2 regions of the Solwaraspora sp. WMMB335 genome follow, and region 2 is predicted to be linked to the other one. Evidence: predicted binding sites of a transcription regulator. Region 2 holds the regulator's gene; the other holds the start of a gene.
What was found. The regulator HrcA, encoded in region 2, represses chaperone genes, less so after heat shock. The targets are predictions, from matches to a motif close to GGTTNGCACNCTCNNNNNGAGNGTGCNAACC.

Region 1: the regulator HrcA is predicted to act here: its motif matches at 1,239-1,269, upstream of groL (chaperonin GroEL).

The regions. Positions count from the first base shown of each region.
Region 1 is NZ_JBMHMF010000001.1:3,391,071-3,395,898, reverse strand. It holds gene ACN27F_RS14660 (serine hydrolase) at 1-595, opposite strand, end outside; gene ACN27F_RS14655 (cold-shock protein) at 831-1,034, shown strand; gene groL (chaperonin GroEL) at 1,460-3,082, shown strand; gene ACN27F_RS14645 (GNAT family N-acetyltransferase) at 3,296-4,267, opposite strand; gene ACN27F_RS14640 (S8 family serine peptidase) at 4,279-4,828, opposite strand, start outside.
Region 2 is NZ_JBMHMF010000001.1:6,400,387-6,405,214, reverse strand. It holds gene ACN27F_RS27565 (PhoH family protein) at 1-324, opposite strand, end outside; gene ACN27F_RS27560 (histidine triad nucleotide-binding protein) at 548-898, opposite strand; gene ACN27F_RS27555 (16S rRNA (uracil(1498)-N(3))-methyltransferase) at 950-1,696, opposite strand; gene dnaJ (molecular chaperone DnaJ) at 1,733-2,866, opposite strand; gene hrcA (heat-inducible transcriptional repressor HrcA) at 2,937-3,959, opposite strand; gene ACN27F_RS27540 (DUF4870 domain-containing protein) at 4,346-4,828, shown strand, end outside.

The DNA of each region.
Region 1 (4,828 bases), 3.0 Mb from region 2:
CCACGGTGTTGCTCCACCGGTTCATCTCCGGTGCCGAGTCGGTCAACCCGCAGATGTCCACCATCCGCTCGATCGACGCGCGCCGGCCGACCCGGGCGTATGTCGCGTCGGCGGCCGGATTGTCACTGTCCCGGATCATCGCGGACAGTTGCGCCAGCTGCGGTGCGCGCGGCAGGTGGCCCTGCTCGTCGGAGCGGCGCAGGTCGTCCGCGGCCAACCAGGCTTTCACCAGTGACATGGTGTCGCTGGGCGCGGCGAGGTTGGCGGACCCGCGCAGCAGGCCGGTACGCCGGTTGAGTGCCGCCCAGGAGAAGAAGCCGTCGGCCGGTGTGGGCACCTGCCCGTCGCGCAGCAGGACGTAGCGTTGGTCGACACCCGCAGCGGTCCAGCCGGGCTCGCGAGCCGGTGGCGGCCCGACATCGCCGGGCAGCCCGCCGGCGAACGCCGCGAGCACCACGAGCAGCCCGAGGCCGGCGGCGACCGGGTGCCGCTGGTGGGAACCACGGACCCGGCAGTCGGGGCGGACGTCGGCGGGGCGGACGTCGGCGGGGCGGACGGCGCGGCGGCCGGGGGCCCGATGGCGTCCGGTCTTCACGTTCTGCGGTGTACGGGACACACGTGGTCAACGAAGTGTGGTGTTCCGGAGACTTGACTGGGATTAAATGTCCTATTTTGGGATAGTGCGGCGCCGTCATGCCTCGTGTAGCGTGCGATTTCGGCTGCTGTGTTCGGACGTCCGTCAGGCTTGTCCGATCGGCGGCTCAGTCAGGCGAACGCGCCTGGCTGAGGGCCGGCAGAGGCCCGGCACGACAGAAGTGAGGAAGTGCACCGTGGCGCAGGGCACCGTGAAGTGGTTCAACAGCGAAAAAGGCTACGGTTTCATCGCGGTCGACGGAGGTCAGGACGTCTTCGTCCACTTCTCGGCGATCGAGATGGACGGCTACAAGGCGCTCGATGACGGACAGCGCGTCGAGTTCGAGATTGCCCAGGGACAGAAGGGCCCTCAGGCGGAGAGGGTCCGGCTCATCGCCTAGCCGCCGGTAGTCGATCCGGCCGCCGACCGGACGGCACCAGGTACGTACCACCAAGGCGTCGGTCTCCATCACGGAGCCGGCGCCTTTCGTCGTTGCGGCGGCGGTCGGCCGCCCGATCGGCACCGGCGTCGAGGCATCCCGCCGGATCACATCGGTGGCAAGCTTCTGTTCGCTTGCACTCGGCAGGGGAGAGTGCTAAACAAGGATTGGCACTCGCCAAGCGGGAGTGCCAAAGGTCGGGGCGGTGGGGCCATCACCGCGGTCCCCTCGGGGACGCTGCGGGCATGGCCGGTCGTCGCGGGCTATCCGGCCCGGCCGGCGGACGTCACTGTCGCCAGGTAGTGACGTCCGAAGGTGCGTAAAGCAGGCGGCATGGCGGGGCCGACCGGCTCCGGTGTCGCGAGCGTCCAGGAGGACAACGCCGTATGGCCAAGATGATCGCGTTCGACGAAGAGGCGCGCCGCGGTCTCGAGCGGGGCATGAACACCCTCGCCGACGCCGTCAAGGTGACGCTCGGCCCCAAGGGCCGCAACGTCGTGCTCGAAAAGAAGTGGGGCGCTCCCACCATCACCAACGATGGTGTGAGCATCGCCAAGGAGATCGAGCTCGAAGACCCGTACGAGAAGATCGGCGCCGAGCTGGTCAAGGAGGTCGCCAAGAAGACCGACGACGTCGCCGGTGACGGCACGACGACGGCGACCGTCCTGGCCCAGGCACTGGTCCGTGAAGGCCTGCGCAACGTGGCGGCCGGCGCGAACCCGATGGCCCTCAAGCGGGGCATCGAGGCCGCCGTGGCCAACGTCGCGGAGGAGTTGAGCAAGCTCTCCAAGGACGTGGAGACCAAGGAGCAGATCGCGTCCACCGCGTCGATCTCCGCCGGTGACGCCAGCGTCGGCGAGATCATCGCCGAGGCGATGGACAAGGTCGGCAAGGAAGGCGTCATCACCGTCGAGGAGAGCAACACCTTCGGCCTGGAGCTGGAGCTCACCGAGGGTATGCGCTTCGACAAGGGCTACATCTCGCCCTACTTCTGGACCGACCCCGAGCGGATGGAGGCCGTCCTCGACGACCCCTACATCCTGATCGTCAACAGCAAGATCTCGTCGGTCAAGGACCTGCTCCCGATCCTCGAAAAGATCATGCAGTCGGGCAAGCCGCTGCTGATCATCGCCGAGGACGTCGAGGGCGAGGCGCTGGCCACCCTGATCGTCAACAAGGTGCGCGGCACCTTCAAGTCGGTCGCGGTGAAGGCTCCCGGCTTCGGCGACCGCCGCAAGGCGATGCTGACCGACATCTCGATCCTCACCGGCGGCCAGGTCGTCAGCGAGGAACTCGGCCTCAAGCTCGACGCGGTGACCCTCGACATGCTGGGCCGTGCCCGCAAGATCCAGGTGACCAAGGACGAGACCACGATCGTCGACGGTGCCGGTGACGCCGAGCAGATCCAGGGCCGGGTCAACCAGATCCGCGCCGAGATCGAGAAGAGCGACTCCGACTACGACCGCGAGAAGCTGCAGGAGCGGCTGGCCAAGCTGGCCGGCGGCGTCGCGGTGATCAAGGTCGGCGCGGCCACCGAGGTGGAGCTCAAGGAGCGCAAGCACCGCATCGAGGACGCGGTGCGCAACGCCAAGGCCGCCGTCGAGGAGGGCATCGTCCCCGGTGGTGGTGTCGCCCTGGTACAGGCCGGCAAGACCGCCTTCGACAAGCTCGACCTGGCCGGCGACGAGGCGACCGGTGCCCAGATCGTCAAGCTGGCGCTGGACGCCCCGCTGCGGCAGATCGCCGTCAACGCCGGCCTTGAGGGCGGCGTCGTGGTGGAGAAGGTCCGCAGCCTCAGCCCGGGCCACGGCCTGAACGCCGCCAACGGCGAGTACGTCGACCTGCTGGAGGCCGGCATCATCGACCCGGCCAAGGTGACCCGGTCGGCGCTGCAGAATGCCTCGTCGATCGCGGCGCTGTTCCTGACCACCGAGGCCGTGGTGGCGGACAAGCCGGAGAAGACCCCGGCCCCGGCGGGTGCGCCGGGCGGCGGCGAGATGGACTTCTGAGTCCACCTCTCACCGGCGACGGGCTGCCCGGCAGTTCGTCCGGAGGTAGTACGTGCAAGGACCGCAGGGGCGGTCACCGGGGACACCGGTGACCGCCCCTGCGGTCGCTCCCCGCGCGGCTCAGAACTGCTTGCGGTAGTAGTACGTGCAAGGACCGCAGGGGCGGTCACCGGGGACACCGGTGACCGCCCCTGCGGTCGCTCCCCGCGCGGCTCAGAACTGCTTGCGGTAGAGGAAGAAGACGCGTTCGATGCGGGCGGCGGCGGCCGAGGCGTAGAACGGCACCGGGCCGACCCAGCCGATCTCGACCCGCTGGTGACCCGCTGCCCGCAGATCACGCAGGCAGCGACGGAGCAGGGTGGCGCCGATCCCGAGCCCCTGCGCGGTCGGCGCGGTGCCCATCGGGCCGAACCAACTCGGCCGCGACGACCCGTACGCGGCGAACCCGAGCACCTCGCCGTCGCGCTCGCGTACGGCCAGGTGACAGCCGGCCTGTTCACGGCCGATCGCCTGGGCCGCCTCCGCCGCCCAGGCGTCACCGAAGGTCGACCGGGCGAAGCTCACCAGCGCCGACGCGTCCGGCGTCGCGGCTCGCCGTACCGTCACGCCGGCGGTGGCCAGCCGTCGCTCCGCCGACGCGGTGTCGCGCAACGCGGGGGAGCTGGCCGACGTCAGGTCGGCCGTCATGTTCCAGGCGGTGCGGTCCTGCTGGTAGCCGAGCGCCATGGCCAGGCAGATCGCCGGCGTATAACGCACGTCGATCCCCGGCCACGCGTAGTACGGCGGGTTGCCGGCCAGCAGCACCTCGGTGACGCCGCGCGCGGCCAGCGTGCTCTCCGCCCGGCCGAGCAGCGCCCGGCCCAGGCCCTGGCGCCGGAAATCCGGGTGTACGGCGATCAGGTCGACATGCCCGACGGCCGGATCCCGGTGGCCCAGGGAGCCGAGCACCACCCCACGTACCGCTCCGGCGACCAGGGCGACGAGGCCGATGCCGCGGCGCGGCCCGACCACGGTGTCGACGTCGGCGGGTACGGTCGTCACCGGGTGCAACCGGGTGACGATCGGCTCCGCCTCGGCCGCGTCCTCGGGCAGATCCAGCGCGTCGCGGCAGAGCGCGACGACCTCCGGCCAGTGCCGCTGGGACAACTCTTCGACGCCGAACTCGACACGGGGTTCGCGGTCCACGACAGCCGACCTTAGCCGGCCGATCGGGCCGCCTGCACCGCGGCGTACGCGTCGACCAGTCCCGCGCCGGTGAGATTGGCCGGATCGCCGCAGGTCTCGTCGATGCCGGTGCCCGCGTCGGTGGCCGTGCTCCGTAGGATTCGGGCGGTCGTGTCGAGATCGCCGATCAGCGCTGGGTTGGCCGACCACATCAACGCCACCACCCCGGCGACGTGCGGGGTCGCCATCGATGTTCCGTCCAGTGTGGTGTAGCCGCCACCGGGCATCGCCGAAAGGATGCCTGCCCCGGGCGCGACCAGGTCCGGTTTGGTCTGCCCGTCCGGCGTCGGTCCCCGGCTGGAGAAGTCGGTGACATCGCCGTCGCTGTCCACCGCCCCGACGGTGAACACGTCGGCGTACGGGGCCGGCGGGTCGTCGACCGAGTCGCAGAACGGGCCGGTGTTGCCGGCCGCGACCACCATCATCAGGCCGGCCGCGGCCAACGCCGCCGCCGCCGGCCGCAGCGAGCCCAGGTCGCAGCCTTCGACCTGCGGGCAGCCCCACGAGTTGGTCAGCACGTGC
Region 2 (4,828 bases):
GAGGGTGAGCACGTCCGCGGGGCGCTCGGCGCCGCCCTGGGCGAGCATGCCGACGGTACGCCGTACCGCGTCGGTGGTGAGGGTCTCGCCCTTGGCGATGAGTTCGAGCAGTTCGCTGAAGAGGCGTTCGGCGACCGCGTTGTCCGCCGGGGCACCGGTGATGGTGATCTCGTTGCCCCGTACGTGCACGTCGCTGACGACAGACTGCTCGATCAACCGCAGGATCTCGTCGCCTGCACCGAGCAGGTTGACCATGATCTGCGGGTCCGGAACGGTGATCTTGGTCTGCACCCGGGCCTGCCCGGGAGGTGGAGTGCCGGTCATGGGTCGGCCGTGGCGGCCTTTCGCACCTGCTCTCGTTGTCAGCGCCGCGGCCGGGGTCGCGGCGGGCGGTATGCATCCCATCGTATCGGCTCAACGCCGCACGCACCGTCTCCATTTCCCCGACGATCTTGGACTCATCGAGAGCATTTATCCAATTTGTCCAATGATTTGCCCAAGATCGCCGGAGAGACGGCGGGAGGTCGGAGGGACGGCTGGGGCGGTGTCACCGGACGAGCATTGGACCGAGCGGGGCGCCGCCGACGACGTGGGCGTGCACGTGGAACACCTCCTGGCCGGCGTACCGGCCGGTGTTGAAGATCAACCGGAAGCCGTTCGCGCCCAGTCCTTCGGCCTGAGCCACCGTGGCGGCCGTGGCCAGCACCTCACCGGCGAGTGCGGGATCGGCCGTGGCGAGCGCGGCCACATCGGTGTGGTGCCGCTTGGGGATGACCAGCACATGCGTCGGCGCCTGGGGGTTCAGGTCCCGGAACGCGACGGTGTTGGGGCTGGTGTGCAGCAAGGTGGTCGGCAGCTCGCCGGCCGCGATCCGACAGAAAACACAGTTGTCACTCACGTCACGTGATCGTAGAGGCAGTGGTGACGGGTCTACCAACGGGCGCGCGAGCTACCAACGGCCGAGTCGCACCGCCAGCACGGCGAGCGCCGCGACACCGGCCGTCGAGGTGCGCAGCACCGTGTCCCCCAGCCGCACCACATGCGCGCCGGCCCGGGTGAAGGCGGCCAGCTCAGCGTCGTCGATCCCGCCTTCGGGCCCGACCACCAGCAGGATCTCGCCGCTGTCGGGAAGGCGCGCGGTAGCCAGCCGGTCGGCGGCCGACTCGTGTAGCGCGAATGCGGCGCCGGTGACGGTGGCGATCCGGGCGGCGACCGCCGCGGTCGACGCGGCCGGCTGGTCGTCGGTGCCGCCGATCGCCGGTAACCAACAGCGGCGGGCCTGCTTGGCGGCTTCCCGGGCGGTGTTCACCCACCGTTGCCGGGACCGGGCTCCCCGATCGTCGCGCCAGCGGGTCACCGACCGGGCCGCCGCCCAGGGCACGATCTCGTCGACCCCGACCTCGGTCATCGCCTGGACGGCCAACTCGCCGCGATCGCCCTTGGCGACACCCTGTGCGACGACCAGCCGGGGATCGGGCGGGGCGGTCCTGGTCACCTGGAGAATCCGCAGGTCCAGGCTGTTGCGGGTGACCGTGTCGACCACCGTGTTGGCGATCCCGCCCCGGCCGTCGGTGAGCAGCAGCGGTTCGCCGACGCGCAACCGGACCACGGCGGCGGCATGTCGCCCTTCCGGCCCGTCGAGGGTGTACGTCGGCCCGGCAGGCACCTGGTCGACCAGGAACAGCGGCGCGCTCACGGTCGGCCGGGCCGGTCAACGCTCACTGGCCGGCGCTCACGCGTGGCCGTTGAACGCGTCGCGCATCCGGGAGAAGAACCCGCCCTGCTTGCTCAGCTCGGCCACTTCCTCGCCCCGGGACTTGGCGAACTCGCGCAGCGTCCGCTCCTGATCGGCGTCGAGTTTGGTGGGCGTACGCACGTCGAGGTGCACGTACAGGTCGCCTCGACCGGTACCGCGCAGATGCGGCACACCTCGGCCACGCAGCCGCAGCGTGGCACCCGGCTGGGTGCCGGGCTTGACGTCCACCGGCTCGTCGCTGTCCAGAGTGCGGATGGTCAGCCGGGTGCCCAGCGCCGCCGCGGTCATCGGAACGGTGACCCGGCAGTGCAGGTCGTCGCCCTTGCGGGAGTAGACGTCGTGCGGCCGCTCGTGGATCTCGACGTACAGGTCACCGGCGGTGCCGCCGCCCGGTCCGACCTCGCCCTGCTGGGCCAGCCGGATCCGCATGCCGTCCTCGACGCCGGCGGGGATCTTGACGGTGAGCGACCGCCGGGTACGGACCCGGCCGTCGCCGCCACAGGTCGGGCAGGGGTGCGGAATCACCGTGCCGTACCCCTGGCAGGCGACGCAGGGGCGGGACGAGACGACCTGGCCGAGGAAGGTGCGCTGCACCGACTGCACCTCGCCGCGCCCCCCGCACGCCTCGCAGGTCGCCAGATGGGTGCCGGCGGCGGTGCCCGCCCCGGAGCAGGTCGTGCAGATCACCGCGGTGTCGACGGTGATCGGCGCCTCGACGCCGAACGCCGTCTCGGCGAGGTCGAGTTCCAGTCGAAGGATCGCGTCGGCACCCGGCCGGGTGCGCGAACGCGGCCCACGGGAACCGGCCGCCGCGCCGAAGAAGGCGTCCATGATGTCCTGGAAACCGACGAATGGTCCGGCTCCACCCGGGCCGCCGCCCGGCGCGCCGCCGGGGGCGAGCGGATCACCGCCGAGGTCGACGATCTGCCGCTTCTGGTCGTCGGAGAGCACCTCGTACGCGGCGGTGATGTCCTTGAACTTGTCGGCAGCCGCCGGGTCCGGATTGACGTCCGGGTGGTATTGCCGGGCCAGCTTCCGATAGGCCCGTTTGATGTCTTCGGCGGAAGCGTCCCGGCTTACGCCGAGGATCCCGTAATAGTCCTTGGCCACTGCGTCTGGTGTCCTCATGTGTCAGTCTCGCGTGTGCAGTTCGCCGGGTAGGTCGGTATTTGCTCGCCGGTCAGTTCTGCGCCAGCAGATCACCGACGTAGCGTGCCACGGCTCGGACCGTGGCGATGGTGCCGGGGTAGTCCATCCGGGTGGGGCCGAGCACCCCGAGGCCGGCCACGATCGTGGCGCCTGGGCCGTATCCGGTGCTGACGACTGAGGCGGCCCGCAGGTTGTCGATCTCGTTCTCGTCGCCGATGCGCACCCGCAGTGTGCTTGGCTCGGCCTCGCCGATCAGCTTGAGCAGGATGACCTCCTCCTCCAGTGCCTCCAGTATCGGACGCAGGGAGCCTTGGAAGTCGAGAAGTCCCCCCCTGGCCAGGTTAGCGGTCCCGGCCAACGCAATGCGCTCCTCGTGCCGCTCGACCAGAGTCTCCAGCAACACCGTGGACAGCGTAGTCATCGCTGGTCGCAGCGCCGGCGACGCCTCGTCGACCAGTGCCTGGACCAGCGGCGGCGTGTCGGAGAGCCGACATCCGCCGAGTTTCTCGTTGGCGAGCCGCCGCAGATCGGTCACATCCTCGGCGGAGATCGGTGCGGGAAGTTCGACCAGCCGCTGCTCGACCCGGCCGGTGTCGACGATCAGCACCAGCATCAGCCGGGTGGTCGAAATCGGCACCAACTCCAGGTGACGAACAGCGGACCGGGACAGGCTCGGATACTGCACGACGGCGACCTGCCGGGTGAGCTGGGCGAGCAGCCGGACGGTCCGGTGCACCACGTCGTCGAGATCGACCGCACCGGCCAGGAAGCGCTCGATCGCCCGCCGCTCGGCCGGGCTGAGCGGTTTGACCCGGGACAGCCGGTCGACGAAGAGCCGGTATCCCCGGTCGGTCGGCACCCGCCCGGCGCTGGTGTGCGGTTGACGGATGTAGCCCTCCTCCTCCAGCACTGCCATGTCGTTACGAACGGTAGCCGGCGAGACGCCGAGTTGGTGCCGCTCGACCAACGCCCTGCTGCCGACCGGCTCCTGGGTGGCGACGTAGTCCTCGACAATTGCCCGGAGCACGTCGAGCTTGCGGTCGTCGAGACCCACCTTCCACCCCCTCCGATGTCGGCAACCCGACACTGCCGACCGGGCCGGACACGGACCGAGTCACGACCGGGTCATCGTGTCGGCGCGTCACGAACCGGCGCGGGCCCCGGTCCGGGTGCTGGCACTCGCCGGCCGTGAGTGCCAGCATACGTCGCCCGGGACGGTGAGGCGATGATCGGTTTCCGGGACCAGGTGCCGAATAGGGTCAAATATGATCAGAATTGGCACCCCGATGCCGGGTGTGATCAGCCGATCACGTCAAGCTCACGCAACAGGCCGTCGACCGGTCCGCAGCCGCCTTCCGGCCAGGACAAATCGCCGTACGCCAGCAAATCATCGGCGGGGCTAGCTGGCATGTCTTGATTCGTCCCCCTACCGTGTCGGACATGACTGAACCACCTCGCCCACCAGGGGAAAACGGCCCCGGCGGCACTCCGCCGGATCCGACCTCCCCGCCCCCACCCCCAGGGTCCTACTCGATGCCGGGCGAGGCCTCCTCTCCCGGATACCACCCGCCGCCCGGCGGCGAGAGCCCACCGCCGCCCGGCGGGTATCCGCCGCCTGGGGGCTACCCGCCGCCGGGTGGCGGATACCCACCCGGCGGTCCGGCGTACGGAGGTCCACCCCCGGCCGGCTATGCCACGAACGACGAGAAGACCTGGGCACTGGTCGCCCACTTCGGCGGCGCGCTCGGCGCGTTCATCAGCTTCGGTCCGCTCGGTTTCGTCGGTCCGCTGATCGCCTACCTGGCCAAGGGCCAGCAGTCGCCGACGGTGAAGGCGCACGCGCTGGCCGCGCTCAACTTCCAGATCCTGTGGTCGGCGATCGCCTTCGTGATGCTGTTCGTCAGCTGGTGCCTGCTGTTCATC